One region of the Alcanivorax sp. MD8A genome, then DNA from elsewhere that is predicted to be linked to it. Evidence: predicted binding sites of a transcription regulator. Region 1 holds the regulator's gene; each other region holds the start of a gene.
The links. The regulator FNR, encoded in region 1, switches genes on or off when oxygen is low (the NO sensors DNR and NnrR bind a similar motif). The targets are predictions, from matches to a motif close to TTGATNTANATCAA.
Positions count from the first base shown of each region.

Region 2: a site for FNR is predicted at 2,856-2,869, ahead of A15D_RS03395 (OmpW family protein). Genes of this name have one in related genera too.
Region 3: a site for FNR is predicted at 2,958-2,971, ahead of cyoA (ubiquinol oxidase subunit II). Genes of this name have one in related genera too.

Region 1 is NZ_AQOQ01000021.1:24,383-29,738, reverse strand. Features, by position in the region: gene A15D_RS11715 (sulfite exporter TauE/SafE family protein) at 1-691, shown strand, start outside; gene hemN (oxygen-independent coproporphyrinogen III oxidase) at 758-2,131, shown strand; gene fnr (fumarate/nitrate reduction transcriptional regulator Fnr) at 2,202-2,924, shown strand; gene A15D_RS11700 (universal stress protein) at 2,921-3,838, shown strand; gene yaaA (peroxide stress protein YaaA) at 3,874-4,647, opposite strand; gene A15D_RS11690 (hypothetical protein) at 4,721-5,203, shown strand; gene A15D_RS11685 (MBL fold metallo-hydrolase) at 5,267-5,356, shown strand, end outside.
Region 2 is NZ_AQOQ01000004.1:89,432-94,787, reverse strand. Features, by position in the region: gene A15D_RS03415 (DUF938 domain-containing protein) at 1-31, shown strand, start outside; gene A15D_RS03410 (DUF1145 domain-containing protein) at 21-284, opposite strand; gene rhlB (ATP-dependent RNA helicase RhlB) at 431-1,669, shown strand; gene glpE (thiosulfate sulfurtransferase GlpE) at 1,662-1,979, shown strand; gene A15D_RS03395 (OmpW family protein) at 2,075-2,758, opposite strand; gene A15D_RS03390 (hypothetical protein) at 3,204-4,214, shown strand; gene A15D_RS03385 (PhoH family protein) at 4,367-5,356, opposite strand, start outside.
Region 3 is NZ_AQOQ01000010.1:76,754-82,109, reverse strand. Features, by position in the region: gene cyoB (cytochrome o ubiquinol oxidase subunit I) at 1-1,806, opposite strand, end outside; gene cyoA (ubiquinol oxidase subunit II) at 1,845-2,858, opposite strand; gene A15D_RS07300 (MFS transporter) at 3,007-4,314, shown strand; gene A15D_RS07295 (NADH:flavin oxidoreductase) at 4,838-5,356, opposite strand, start outside.

The sequences.
Region 1 (5,356 bases):
CGGCGGCATTAGCGCCGCTCTCAGCTTTGCGGTGCCGGAATCGCGCCGGCAAGGTAAGCGCCTGTGGGGCTGGCAATTGTTATTTGGCGCCGGCAGGTTGACCACATACGGACTGTTGGGTGCCGCCGCCGGGGCCCTCGGCGGGCGACTGCTGGCAGTGTTGCCTGCACCGGGAATGGCCCTGGGGCTGGCACTGGCCGGAACCTTGATGGCCTTTCTTGCAGTCCATCTGGCGGGCAAGGGCGGGTTATTGATGGGGCTGGAGCTGGCAGGCAAGCAGATATGGAACCGGATACAGCCCGTCACCCGCTTATTGATGCCCATCGACAGAATCCACAAGGCCTGGCTGTTGGGTGTTGTCTGGGGGCTGCTGCCCTGTGGGTTGGTGTATACGGCACTGGCCCTGGCGGCGACGTCCGGTACCGCGTTGACCGGGCTGTGCATCATGCTGGCTTTCGGGGCTGTCACGGTGATGCCGGTGGCCGCCAGCGGGGTGGTGGCATCACGACTCGCGTTACTGCGAAGCCCTGTGGCTCGTCGTCTGGCCCTCTTCCTTACCTTGTCGCTTTCTGTGGCGTTTTTCCTGCTTGCCTGGCAAATGCGGGATGCTGTCCATCATCATGCCTCCCCCGCTCCTCATGGCGAGATACATGGGGAAACAGCCCCCGAACACCATTCGCACAGACATTGATCCAGATCAAGATTGGCGCTCTCCCGGCCTTGGATAATAGCGGTATACACACGGGAGACAGCCAAAATGCAAGACTGGAACGAAGCGCTGGTTGGCCGTTACGGGGGCCCGGGGCCTCGCTACACCTCGTACCCCACGGCACCCATGTTCCACGAGAACATCCCCAATGATGCCTTCTCTCGGGCGATGGACGACAGCAATCAGGCCCGGCGGCCGCTGTCGCTCTACGCCCATGTGCCCTTCTGCCGCCATGTTTGCTACTACTGCGCCTGCAATCGCATTATCACCGCAGACCGGGCACTGGCCGGCACTTACCTGCAGAATCTCAAGAAGGAAATCCACCTGCTCGCCAGCCATGTGGACAAACGACGTCAGGTCACCCAACTGCATTGGGGTGGCGGCACGCCAACCTATTTGAGCGATGCCCAAATCACCGAGCTGGTGTATGACCTGGCCAGGCATTTCAACTTGCGCGAGGACGACCGTGGCGACTATGCCATTGAAGTTGATCCCCGCACAGTAGACCGTGCCCGCCTGGGTCTACTCCGAGGCTTGGGGTTTAACCGTTTGAGTCTGGGTGTGCAGGATTTGAACCCGCTGGTTCAACAGGCGGTTAACCGTGTTCAGTCCTTTGAAATGATTCGTGACACCCTCGGCTGGGCCCGAGATTTCGGATTCAAGTCCATCAATGTAGACCTGATCTCCGGATTGCCCTGGCAAACCGAAATGACCATGGCACGAACCCTTGAGCAGCTGATTTATCTCAAGCCGGAGCGCATCTCTGTCTATGGCTATGCCCATCTGCCGGACCGATTCAAGATTCAGCGCCAGATAGACGAAGCCGCCCTGCCTTCACCTACCGAAAAGATTCGGATGTATGTCCGTGCCGGGCGGATGTTGCAGCAGGCGGGATATCGCTTCATCGGCATGGACCACTTTGCCCTTGAGTCTGATGAAATGGCTGTGGCACAGCGTAATGGACTGCTGCACAGAAATTTTCAGGGCTATACGCTGCACGGCGATGCGGATCTGCTGGGAATGGGCGTGAGTGCAATCAGCCAGATAGGCAACCTGTATGTGCAGAACCATAAAGTGCTAGGCGACTGGCAAGCCGCCGTGGAGCAGGATCGATTACCGCACCACAAAGGCTATCAGCTGGACAAGGCTGACCTTATTCGACGCGACATCATCATGAAACTCCTGTGCGATCTGCGGCTGGATATTCGGGCCTTTGAGCAACAATGGGCGATCAGTTTCCAGGACACCTTTGCCGAGGCCATGATCCAGTGGCGCGATTTCGCCGACCAGGGACTAGTGGTGTTTAACGACGACGCATTGCTAATCACCGAACAGGGACGGCTGGTCAGTCGTGCGCTGGTACAACCGTTCGACTCATACTTGACTAACAAGCAAACCAAAGGCTTTAGTCGTATAATCTGAACCAGAGTCAGTCATTTGCTCCGCGCTTCGCGCGCGTGAACCCGTCTGTCGCAGAACAAAGGATGTCACCGTGTCTCAACACGTTTCCTGTAATGATTGCAGCTTGAGCCCCGTTTGCTTGCCGCTGGCTGTCGCGCCCGCGCAAATGGATCAGCTCGACAATATCATTCGCCGCGGTCGCCCGCTCAAACGAGGAGAGCACCTGTACCGAGCGTCTGACAGCTTCGAATCGGTATTTGCTGTGCGCTCCGGGGCGATCAAGACCTATGTTGTTAGCCAGGATGGCGAGGAACAGGTTACCGGTTTCTATATGCCCGGAGAGGTGCTGGGCATGGACGGTATCAGCACGGCACATCATGTCTCTAATGCCAAGGCACTGGAAACCGCAACCGTCTGTGAGATTCCCTTCACCCAGCTGGAAAATCTGTCACAGCAGATTCCTACCCTGCAGCACCATTTTTTCAGTCTGATGAGTGATGAAATCCGTGCTGACCGCGAACTTCACATGTTGTTAAGCAAGAAAAGTGCAGACGACCGTGTGGCCTCGCTGCTGCTCTCCCTGTCCGCCAGGCATCATCGGCGCGGCCTGAGCAGTGAATCCTTCCGCTTGCCCATGTCCCGTTACGACATTGCCAATTATCTTGGGCTCGCAGTGGAAACCGTCAGCCGGATCTTTACCCGCTTCCAGCAGAAAGGCTGGCTTCAGGTTTCCGGGCGCGACATTGATATTCTCGATCGTGCCAGCTTGTGCGGCAACGCCCCTGACACGGATACCGTGGAGATTCATTTGTGAGCCACAACCTGCTCGTTATTCTTGATCCTGACTTGAAAGCGTCACAACCGGCGCTGGACAAAGGCCTTGCCATGGCCGCCAGCCTTGGCAGTTCTGTGACGGTCTTGGTGAATGCCTATTCCGGCCCCATGGCCCGAGCCGTCGGGCTGGATGAAGAACGCTTCAATGCCGCCAAAAGCCAGATAACCCATGCCTGGCGTCAGCGCATTCAGGGCTTGGCTGGCGAATACCCTGTTGCCCTCGCCATTGTGTGGGCGAGACGCGAAATGGATGCCCTGCGCACCGAAATTCTGCGCCTTTCACCGGACCTTCTGGTTGTGCATACCAGCCAGGAAAGCGGGCTGAAGCGGCACGTTTTTACCCCCAGGGACTGGCAGTTAATTCGAAAAGCCCCCTGCCCTGTACTTTGTGTACACAGCGAAGCTTGGCAGCAGTCCCCGCAGTGGCTGGTCGCGCTGGACCCCGGTGAGCAGGATGATGATGCCGCGCCTCTGGCGAACACATTGCTCACCCAGGCTCGCACCCTCACCCAATCACTGAATGGCAAACTGCAAGCGTGCCATGTGATGGATGGTGTGGATGACAGCCTGGTGATGTTGGTGGCTGAGGGGGTGCCTGACTATGCAGCGACCCTTGAGTCGCTCAAAACGCACCATCAACAACGATTCCTGGAATACGCCCGGTCACAGGGCCTCGACAGCGAGTCTGTTAGCCTGCTGGAAGGGCCAGTGGCCGATGCCCTTGCCCGGCACTGTGAAGCGAATCAGATCGATGTGTTGGTGGTGGGGACGGTGCGCCGCAATCTGGCCGAGCGAATGCTGCTCGGGTCAACGGCAGAAACCGTGATTACCCGAGCCAGAAGTGATGTGCTGGTCATCAAACCTGACCGGTTCGAATCCCCCTGGGTGGAATAACCGGTGCCATGCAGGTATGGCACCGGGGACAGGGACTACTGTTCTGCCCTGCGGAATACCGGTTTGTCTGCGGTTGAGTCTGCCTCGCTGTAGCGATAGCCTGCCACATCGAAATTGACCAGCTTGCCCGGGTCCTTGATGCCCTTCTTGAGGATCCAGGCTGCCATCATGCCGCGCGCTTTTTTCGCGTAAAAGCTGATGACCTTGTATTTTCCGTTCTTCTCATCCTGAAAGACCGGCTCCACGATTCGCCCGTTCAAGGCTTTCTTGTTGACCGATTTGAAGTACTCGTTGGATGCCAGGTTGACCAGCACATCGGTTTTCTGGGCTTTCATGTCACGGTTCAGCTGATCGGTAATAATATCGCCCCAGAATGCGTAGAGATCTTTGCCGCGGGCGTTGTCCAGGCGTGTTCCCATCTCCAGACGATAGGGCTGCATCAGATCCAGGGGGCGAAGCACGCCGTAGAGGCCAGACAGCATCCGAAACGAATCCTGGGCACGTTCCAGCTGCTTGTCGGTAAAGGTTTCAATCTCAAGCCCCGTGTAGACATCGCCCTTGAAGGCAAATGCCGCCGGACGGGCATTCTTCTTGTTGAACGGACGTTGCCATTGGGCAAAGCGCTCCACATTGAGATGAGCGATTTTGTCACTGACCTTCATCAGGCTTCCCACATCCGCCGGAGAAAGCGCTCTGGCGCGTTCAATCAGCACTTCACTGTCGTCCAGCAAGCGCGGCTGGGTCGTCTTGAGTGCCGGCAACGGACTTTCGTAATCCAGGGTTTTTGCCGGGGAAACCACAATCAGCATGACCTTCTCCTTTACATGTCGCTGTGGGAATTATATGAATCAGAGGAACGAAGGTCTGCATTCTGGAGGATAAATGCGCCTATTACTGCTATTTGCCGTGGTTATCGCTGTGATTGTGTTGCTTTGGGGCAGCTGGCAATGGGGCCGACGAGCCTTTCTGATAACCGTGGTAGCAGTGGTTGTTGGTCTGAGTGGCCTGCTGTATGGCATGTTTCGGGAAAGCGCCAACGACCAGGTTCTGCTGGCACCGGAAGGGCTTGAGGTGGCGGTTAGTGATATTCGTCAGTCAGAATCAGGCGTGCGCCTCAGCGGCACACTGACCAACGCCGGCGAACTGGACCTCGCTGCCGTTGATGTGCAGATACAGGCCCTGGATTGCCCGACCGAGGGTGAGTGCCGGGTGGTGTATCAGGAACAGCAACGTCTGCAGATGTACGTTCCTGCCGGCCGGCAGTACCCGTTTGCAGTGGTTAGCCGGCATCCACCTGACCAGGAAACCGTTGATCGCTGGCAGTTACGGCCAGTTGCACGGCTGGTTTATCCGTCTTCGCGCTGAGCAATACTGGCAAGATGGTGTGAGAATCGTCACAATTCGCGTTCCTGACACCCTGGAGTCTGTATGGCCTCTCTGATCCCGGGCAATCCCACCCCCATCGGTGAACATACCTGGCGCGTATTGGGCCGTAACCCCGGCATGATGACCGGGCCC
Region 2 (5,356 bases), on a different contig from region 1:
CAACAACCGGATACTGGTTTTTACACGCTAGCCTGGCGGGCACGGCGCATGCGAGGCTTGAGGTAGAGCACCCCGAAGATCATGATCATCACCCCGTCACGCCAGTGAAACAGCCCTCGGCGACGGATCCAGACCCCAAACCCCACCAGCTCCAGGGCATGTAAAAAGGCCACCACCGCCCCCGCGCTCAGTAACAAACGGTCGAACGGTACCGGTAAATCCGCGAAAATGGCTAACAATACCGCCAGCCAAAACACTACAATGACCCCGCGAAACATGTTCATGCTCAAGATCCTCTGACAGCGCTGGCTATTTTTTCTACAATAGGTGGTTTAGAGGATCGGGGCCGGTCTGCTGGCCGGAACCTTGGACCTGCCCGACAAGCAGCAGGTTCTACAACAAACCACTCGCATTCAGACTGAGCGAATACATGCAAAAAGACAAGGCAACCGCCTGGACCCTGGATCAGTTCCCGGTCCCCGAAAAAGACGGCGAACGCCGCTTTCACGATTTTGATCTGGACCTGCGCCTGATGCGCGGGATTGCCGATCTTGGCTTCCAGTATTGCACCCCCATTCAGGCCGAGGTGCTGGAACACACCCTGGCCGGCGCCGACGCCATTGGTCGCGCCCAGACAGGCACCGGTAAAACCGCCGCCTTCCTGCTGACCGTCATCAACGATCTGCTCAAGCACCCGCTGGAAGTGAAACGCTACGCCGGTGAGCCCCGCGCATTGATCGTCGCCCCTACCCGCGAACTGGCGATGCAAATCGAAAAGGACGCCAAAGGGCTGGCGAAGTACACCGACCTGCAGGTCATGAGCGTGGTCGGCGGCATGAACTTCAACCGCCAACAGGAACGCCTGCAAAGCCGGGAAATCGATATTCTGGTTGCCACACCCGGGCGCTTGCTGGATTTTGCCAAACGCCGTGACCTGTGGCTGGACCGGGTGGAATTTTTGGTTCTGGACGAAGCCGACCGCATGCTCGACATGGGCTTTATTCCAGACGTGAAGCGTATTGTCAGCATGACGCCACGCACCAAATACCGCCAAACCCAGCTGTTCTCGGCCACCTTCAACGACGATGTGATGAATCTGGCCCGTCGCTGGACCCAGGACGCCGAAGTGGTAGAAATCGAGCCGGCACAGGTCACCACTGAGCGTGTTGAGCAGAAGGTCTATATCACCAACACCGACGACAAGTTCAAGCTGCTGTACAACCTGATTACCGGCATGAACATGGACAAGGTGATCGTGTTTGCCAACCGTCGGGATATTACCCGCCGCATCAACGACCGCCTGCACAAGAAAGGCCTCAAGGTTTCGATGATCTCTGGCGATGTGCCCCAGAACCAGCGCATGAAGACACTGGAGCGCTTCCGCTCCGGCGACCTGCAGGTGCTGATTGCCACCGACGTGGCCGGGCGAGGCATCCACATCGACGGCGTGTCCCACGTGGTGAACTACAACCTGCCGGAAGACCCGGAAGACTACGTGCATCGTATCGGCCGTACAGGTCGCGCGGGCGCCAGTGGCATGTCCATCAGCTTCGCCTGTGAAGACGATGCCTTCCTGCTGCCCGAACTGGAAAATGCCATCAGCATGAAGCTGGAATGCGAATACCCTCCAGCAGACTTGCTGCAGGAACGAGAGGAAAACCATGCCTGAACGGATCAGCCCTGCGGAAGGCAAGGCCCGCTTTGATGACGGCAACGCCCTGTTCGTGGACATCCGCGATCCCGCCAGCTTCGCCGCCGGGCATCTGCGCGGGGCTATCCACCTGAGCAACGCCAACGTGGATCAGTTCCTGGCTGACACCAGCCGGGAGCGTCCCCTGGTGATCTACTGCTACCACGGTAACAGCAGCCAGGGCGCCGCTGACTGGCTAGGCGAACAAGGTTTTCAGGCCGTGAGTCTCGATGGCGGCTACGACATCTTTCGCCAGCAATTTCCGGAGACTCTCGAGGAAACCGCCTGATAGACGTGGGCGGCAAGCTCCCTGTCAGCAGGGCAATCTGACCTGAAACCAGATCACCCTGCTCGGCAGTCCCCTGCCCCTGTCACAGTGACGAATCAGAAGCGGTAGCCCAACCCGACCATGTACACCCATGGATCGATTTCCACATCGATCTTGTCTACCCGGGCATCATTGACGTACAACCGGGCCTCGGTGTCGATATCGATATTCCAGACGCTCACGTTGAAGAGCCAGTTATCATTGATCGCCACATCCGCCCCGACTTCCCAGGCAAAGCCCACGGAATTACTGAGCTTGACGTCGGCATCTGCGCCACCCAGCAACGGACTGACCACGCCATCATCAATGGAGTCCTCAAAGAAGAGCGTGTAGTTGATACCCGCCCCGAGATACGCCCTTACCGGGCCAACCGACGGCGCGTAATACTGGGCAAGCAAGGTCGGAGGTAAATGACTGGTTTCACCAATCACGACACCGCTGCCACCGGTATCCAGAATAATGTCATGGGTAAATGGCGTCGCACCCACCAGCTCTACCCCAATGGCGTCGGTCACCATATAGGCAAAAGTCAGCCCCAACTGGGTATCGTCGTCCACGTCCACCCCCAACCCGCCCACGACGGGCATGGCAGAATCGAACGTCTCACTACTGACATCGGGATCAACCTGAATTGCCCCAAAACGCACAATGAAATCCCCTGCTTCATGAGCCAATGCGGGTCCTGCCGCCATCAAGGCGACCAGAGCCATCGCGTTTTTTCCCTGTCCTCGCAGCTTCATATTTTTCCCCTTTCGTTAGCACTATTCTGCTGTGGCGCCTGCATCCCACTCTCTCTGAGGCTGGACATCATTGAACGCCACAAGCAGCCAATGGGCATTGCGCTACGTCAATATGGCAAGCGAAAACAGCCGCAATCCCCTGCCCCCGGTGCCGCAACCACTGCTGGACTTAACTGGTCTGTAAGCCAACGGGGACGCCCCCAGAATAGGCAGAGAAAACCAATGCATGCTTATGCGTATCGACAAAATGAAGCGAATGGAGGATCAACGGTTCTTGAACGAAAATCACCCAATCTGACACATTCGCACTAGCGCCCTGATTTCACGTCAACCCAGTTACATACACATCAAGCGTGATAGCGCAGTATAGGAAGCCATCATTGCGAACGCCCTGCGCCCCACGCTGACTCGCAGGCCGCACACCAATAACAAAGAGATATTCATCATGGCTTCAAGCTCTCTGATCAACGCATTGCGTGACGCCCACAAGACTCACCTGACCCAACAACTGCAGGCCCCCGAACACTGGCAGGCGATGATGAGCCAAGCCAGCGCCCTGCTCACCGATGTGCCGCTGGGAAAGCTGGTTGACGCCGACAGCCTCTGCCAGGTGGTGGATGCCTGGCTGCAAGACGCCCTGAGCGCCCAGGGACTTCAGCAAGTCGTCACCGATGTCACCCTGGCCGTCTGGGACACTGCCGAACGCGATGACGCCACCCTGGGTGAGCTGCTGCGCGAAGAACACTTTGAAGCCATTCTCGAACAGGCCCTGCAACTGCAAACCTTGCGAGAAAAAGCCGTACATGCCGCAATGAACCACCCTCTGGTCAGTGAGATGGTCAGCGAGATGCTGTACACCGGCATCAAGAACTTTCTTCTGGAAGAAAATGCCCTGGCCAAGCTGCCAGGCGTCAGTAGTGTGATGAAGATGGGCCGCAAGAGTGTGGTCGGAAAGGCCATGGGCGGCATGGAAGAATCCATCCGTACCTATCTTCAAAAAAATATTCGCGTCACCCTGAAAACCGGCGAGCAGTGGCTGAATAAACAACTCACCAACGAACGCATCGAACAACTTGCCCGAGACGGTTACCGTCGGGTCGCCCCACTGAAGCCCGCTGACTACCTGGCCCTGGTTCCCAAGGCCACCATTGGCGACGTCATTGAGCAAGGCTGTCTCATCGGTGACGAAAGCGCCCGGCTGGATTACACCCGTCGCCTGGTCGGTGTCGGTATTCGGGCCGCCGTGGATTCTCTGAGCCAGTTGCCCCTCAAGACCCTGCTGGAAAACATGCAGATCAGTGAACAACGGGTCCACGCCATCACCACCCCGGCGCTCGCCAAAGGTGCCACTGTATTGGTAGAACAAGGCGTTCTGGAGCCGTTCGTGGAATGGGTGGTGGAGGATTTTTATGGGTCGGAGGCGTGCAAAAAAGTTGTTGAGGCAGTTAACAGTTAATAGTGAACAGTTAACAGCGACGCGCATTGGCATTGCTGTGCGCTGAGAGCACAGAGGCCGCGCCCAAGGTCTGGGCGCGGCCTCTTTCATTGGTGAAAAGAAAAAATTTACCGCGAGTATTTCGCTGTTAACTGTTCACTATTAACTGTTAACTAGAGGAAGGACTCCGCATATTCCGCCAACAACGATCTCGGCACTCCATTCAACTGCACCGACCCGCCATGGACAAAACGCTTGAAGCGTTCAGTCATGTAGGTGAGCCCGGAGCTGGTGGGCGAGAGGTAAGGGGTGTCGATCTGGGCCAGGTTGCCCAGGCACACCACTTTGGATCCTTCGCCTGCCCGGGTGATGATGGCTTTCATCTGATGGGGGGTCAGGTTCTGGCTTTCGTCGATCAGGATCAGGGACTTCTGAAAGCTTCGGCCACGGATGTAATTCATCGCCTTGAACTGAATATTGGCGCGCTCTTTGACGTACTGAATGCTGCCCGTGGGATTCTCATCGTTCAGGTGCAGGGCTTCGATGTTATCGTTGATCGCCCCCAGCCAGGGATCCATCTTCTCTTCTTCGGTACCAGGCAGAAAACCATGATCTTCAGCCAGCGGTGGCGTGGAGCGGGTGGCGATAATCTTGTTGAAGCGCTTCTGCTCCACCGTCATTTCAATGGCCGCAGCCAGCGCCAGAATCGTTTTCCCCGAGCCTGCCGCCCCCGTCAGATTGACCAGATGCACATCCGGGTCGAGCAATAATTGCAGCGCGATGGCTTGCTGGATGTTCATGGGCTTCAGTCCCCATGCCTCCTGCTCCAGCATGCTGTCTGCCTTGTAATGCTTCAGGGTCACCACCCCGTTTTCGATATGCATGACCCGGCCGACAAAGCCTTGCTCATCAATGATGTACTGGTTGGGATAGACCTCTTCCCCCAGAATCTCGCTCACCAGCAAGCCGTGGGACAGATAATGCAGGGTGTCCGGTCCGTCCTGCTCGGTTTCCACCTGGGTCACCTGGTCCCAGAACGAGCCGGGCACCTCAAAATAGCCCCGGGTCAGTTGCTTGATATCCGTGACCAGCTGATCGTTGTGGTAGTCCTCGGACTCGATTCCACAGGCCCTCGCCTTGAGACGCATGTTGATGTCCTTGGT
Region 3 (5,356 bases), on a different contig from region 1:
GATACCCGCCCAGGTGCCCTTGGGCATGTGAATCGGGATAAAGCCGGATTCAGGGCGCTGGAAGCCGTGCTGCTTCATCTGCCACCAGGCATCCAGATCGTGCACCTGCGGGGTGAACGCAAAGTTGTACGGCGGCGGCGGCGACGAGGTAGACCACTCCAGGGTACGGCCATCCCACGGATCACCGGTTTCATCCTGCAGGCTCTCGCGACGCAGGAAGCTCACTACCAACTGGATGATAAAGGCGGCGATACCAATGGCGATCAGGAACGCCCCCAGGGCAGCGATCTGGAACCAGATCTGCAAAGACTGGTCCTCGAAGTGGCTGACACGACGGGTCACGCCCATCAGGCCAAGCACGTACAACGGCATGAAGGCGAAGTAGAAACCGATCAGCCAGAACCAGAAGGACATCTTGCCCCAGAACTCGTCCAGCTTGTAACCGGTGGCCTTCGGGAACCAGTAGGTAATACCGGCGAACAGACCAAACAGCACACCACCGATGATCACGTTATGGAAGTGCGCGATCAGGAACAGGCTGTTATGCAGCACGAAGTCCACCGGCGGCACCGCCAGCAACACCCCGGTCATACCCCCAATCACAAAGGTGACCATGAAGCCCACGGTCCACAGCATGGGCACATCGAACTTGATGCGGCCACGGAACATGGTGAACAGCCAGTTGAAGATCTTCGCGCCCGTGGGGATCGAGATAATCATGGTGGTGATCCCGAAGAACGAGTTCACGCTGGCCCCCGAGCCCATGGTGAAGAAGTGGTGCAGCCACACCAGGTAGGACAGCACGGTGATCACCACGGTGGCGTACACCATGGAGGTGTAACCGAACAGCGGCTTGCGGCTGTAGGTGGCCACGATCTCGGAGAAAATACCGAACACCGGCAGGATCAGGATGTACACCTCCGGGTGCCCCCAGATCCAGATCAGGTTCACGTACATCATGGCGTTGCCGCCCAGATCGTTGGTAAAGAAGGCAGTATCCAGGTAACGGTCCATGGACAGCATGGCCAGTACCGCCGTCAACACCGGGAAGGCGGCTACGATCAGCACGTTGGTGCACAGGGAGGTCCAGGTGAACACCGGCATCTTCATCAGGCTCATGCCCGGCGCCCGCATCTTGACGATGGTCACCAGCAGGTTCACCCCGGACAGCAGCGTACCCACCCCGGCGATCTGCAACGCCCAGATGTAGTAATCCACCCCGACTCCGGGACTCTGCAATATCCCCGATAATGGCGGGTAGGCCAGCCAGCCAGTCTTGGCGAACTCACCGATAAACAACGACACCATCATCAGTACCGCACCGCCGGTGGTCATCCAGAAGCTGAAGTTGTTCAGGAACGGGAAGGCCACATCGCGGGTGCCAATTTGCAGCGGAATCAGGTAGTTCATGATCCCGGTAACCAGCGGCATGGCCACGAAGAAGATCATGATCACGCCATGGGCAGTGAAGATCTGGTCGTAGTGATGCGGCGGCAGGTAGCCGGTGGAATCCCCAAAGGCCATGGCCTGATGCAGACGCATCATGATGGCATCGGCAAAGCCGCGCAGCAGCATCACCAGGCCAAGAATGATGTACATGATGCCGATTTTCTTGTGGTCGATGGTGGTGAACCACTCGTTCCACAGGTAGCCCCACAGCTTGTAGCGGGTCAGCGCGGCAAGCAGCGCGATACCGCCCACCGCCACCACAGCGAAGGTGCCGAGGATGATCGGATCATGAAAGGGAATCGCGTCCCAGGTAAGGCGACCAAAGATCAGCTTGGTCAGGTCCAGGTTCTCAAACATGGGCGGCACCTACTGCGTTAGCGATCAGGAATGCTGTATTAGTCATGTTGGCCTCCATGCTGGTCGTGCCCAGCGTGACCTTCATGCTTCCCGTGGCCCTCATGGCCGGTGTCTGCCTCACCGTGGTGGCCGCCGTGCTGGCCCATGCCACTGTGGTACATCATGTCTTCCATGCAGGTCTGGCCCGGTGCCACACAGCGGTTGAAAATCGCGTGATACAGGGTCGGGTCCACCTGACTGTAGAGCGTCACCGGGTCGTCGATACTCGGGGCTTCCAGTTCCAGGTAGGTTTCCCGGTCCAGCGCGTTGCCACTGGCCTTGGCCTTGGCCACCCAGGCATCGAAATCTGCCTCGCTGAGCCCGTGGAAATCGAACTTCATCTGCGAATAGCCCGCGCCGCTGTAGTTGGCAGAAAAGCCCTTATAGACGCCCGGCTCGTTGATCACCCCGTGCAGCTTGGTCTCCATGCCCGCCATGGCATAGATCTGACCGGCCAAGGCCGGAATGAAGAACGAATTCATCATGGTGGAGGCGGTGATCTTGAAGCGGATCGGGTGATCCACCGGCGCCGCCAGCTCATTGACGGTGGCGATCCCCTGCTCCGGGTAGATAAACAGCCACTTCCAGTCCAGCGCCACCACTTCCACGGTGAGCGGCTCCAGGCCGACCGGCACCGGAGTCTGCGCATCAATGCGGTCCAGCGGGCGGTAGGGGTCCAGTTTGTGGGTGCTTACCCAGGTCATGGCCCCCAGCGCGATGATGATCATCAGCGGCACAGACCAGATCACCAGTTCCAGCACCGTGGAATGGGTCCATTCCGGCTTGTAGGTCGCCTCGGTATTGGACTCGCGGTAGCGCCAGGCAAACCACAGAGTCAGCACAATCACAGGCACAATGACCAACAACATCAGCACCGTGGCCCAGACGAGCAGGTCACGCTGTTGCAGGGCCACATCACCGGAAGGCGACATCACAACGGTGTCACAACCGGAAAGCAGAAGGGTCGCTAGCAACGTCAACGACGCTCCACGCAAATATTTCACTAATTGCATTGGCGAATTTTCTGGTTGGCTTATGGGATGGGGGCACTCTAGCCACCTGGGTGAGTAGTCGGTATTGGACATTTTGTCCCATAGGCTTAAAGTCCTAAGTTGACGGACGTCAATGCACGACGATAACAACACAGCCAGAGCGCACAACATGTCAAACACCCTCCAGGCCCCGATGCAGGGCCAGAGCCACGCTCCGGTGGCTCCCAATGAAATCGCGGTGGGCGTGGTCATCGGCCGCACCTCCGAATATTTCGACTTCTTTGTCTACGGGATCGCCTCTGTCCTGATATTCCCTCAGGTCTTCTTCCCGTTTACCGGTCAGCTTCAGGGCCTGCTGTATTCCTTCGTCCTGTTCTCGCTGGCCTTTGTGGCGCGCCCCTTCGGCACCGCCCTGTTCATGTGGATTCAGCGCCATTGGGGTCGCGGCGTCAAACTCACTGCGGCCCTGTTCCTGCTCGGCACCGCCACCTGCGGCATGGCGTTCCTGCCCGGCTATGAAAAGCTGGGTGCCCATGCCATTGCCCTGCTCGCCCTGTTCCGCATCATGCAGGGCATAGCCTTCGGTGGCTCCTGGGACGGTCTGCCCTCGCTGCTGGCGCTGAACGCGCCGAAAGAGAAACGCAGCTGGTACGCCATGCTGGGGCAACTGGGCGCGCCCATCGGCTTCGTGATTGCCAGCGCCCTGTTCCTGTTCCTGTATAACAGCCTGAGCGCCCCGGATTTCGTCGGCTGGGGCTGGCGCTATCCGTTCTTCGTGGCCTTCGCCATCAATGTGGTCGCCCTGTTTGCCCGCCTGCGGCTGGTGCTGGGCGAGGAATACACCGAAGCCATGGAAGAAAGCGAACTGGAACCCATCCGCACCACAGAAATGGTACGCACCCAGGGTTACAACATCTTTATCGGCTCCTTTGCCGCCCTGGCCAGCTATGCCCTGTTCCATCTGGTCACCATCTTCCCGCTGTCCTGGATTGCCTTTCAGGGCAGTCAGACTACCGCCGAAGTCCTCACTGTACAGATTTTAGGCGGCTTCGTGGGTATTCTGGCCACCATTGGCTCCGGCTGGATCGCCGCCCGTATCGGCAAGCGCACCACCGTGGGCGCCCTGGCTGCCGTGATCGGCGTGTTCAGCCTGCTCACCCCACTGCTGATGGGCGGCAGTCCCGCCATGCAGGACACCTTCATCCTGCTGGGCTTTGCCCTGCTCGGGGTGTCCTACGGACAAGCCTCCGGCACGGTGACCGCGAACTTCGCCCCGCGCTTCCGCTACACCGGCGCCGCCCTGACCTCCGACTTCGCCTGGCTGTTCGGCGCTGCCTTCGCCCCCCTGGTGGCCCTGGGCCTGTCCGCCAAATTCGGCCTTCTGTCGGTGACGGTCTACCTGCTCTCCGGCGTCATCTGCACCCTGCTGGCCCTGGCCATCAACCAGTCGCTGGAAGATCAGGGCGAAGAGAGTTGAAAGTTTAAAGTTCAAAGTTGAAACGCGGACTGACGCCGTCGTTCAACGAAAACCAAAGAGGCCGCGCCCGGACATTGGGCGCGGCCTCTTTCTTTCTGAAAGCCTATCCGTAGGAGTGTCGGTTATTCGCTACGCTCACCCTTCGGGCGTTCCTTCGCTGCGCTCAGTGGCGGCGCGATCACCGAACCCTGGAAGCGAGGCACGAGTTTCGAGTTGTGAAAACCTTTTCCGTGCGAAGCAGGCCTTTGCTTTTCGAAACTCGCTACTCGCCACTCGAAACTGTATTGATCGCGCCGCGAGCGACGCTCCTACGGCAAAGCTTCGACTTCGACGCTGTTGTGGGAGCGGTCGTTCGACCGCGATAGCCGTGACACGGCGTTTTTCGCGGTGGAACCGCCGCCCCCACAAAACCATCTACACCAACGAAAAAGGCCGCACCCAACCTATGGACGCGGCCTCTGTCATCGCAGAGCCAGAAAACCAGCCCCGCGTGCTTTTACTCATAGCTCATAGCTCGTAGCTGTCAGCTCAAACTCCCCAACGCCTTCTTGGTAAACGGCTCAATCTCGTCTTCCTTACCATCACGCATCTTCACCAGCCAGTTGGGGTCTTGCAGCAGGGCACGGCCCACCGCAATCAGGTCAAACTCGTCGTTGTCCATGCGTCGGGTCAGCTCATCCAGCGCCGCCGGGTTGGCGGTGCCACCCATACCTTCCGGGCTGTTGAGGAAGTCGCCGTCCAGGCCCACGCTACCAACCGAAATCACCGGCTTGCCGGTAATGTTCTTGGTCCAGCCTGCCAGATTCAGGTCAGAGCCCTCAAACTCCGGCAGCCAGAAACGTCGGGTAGACGCATGGAAGATATCCACACCCGCCTCCACGAACGGCATCAGGAAGCGCTCCAGCTCTTCCGGGGTCTGGGCCAGCTTGGCCTCGTAATCCTGCTGCTTCCACTGCGAGAAGCGCAGCACGATGGCAAAATCCTCGCCCACCGCTTCACGGACCGCCTTGACGATCTCCACGCCGATGCGCGCCCGGTTCTC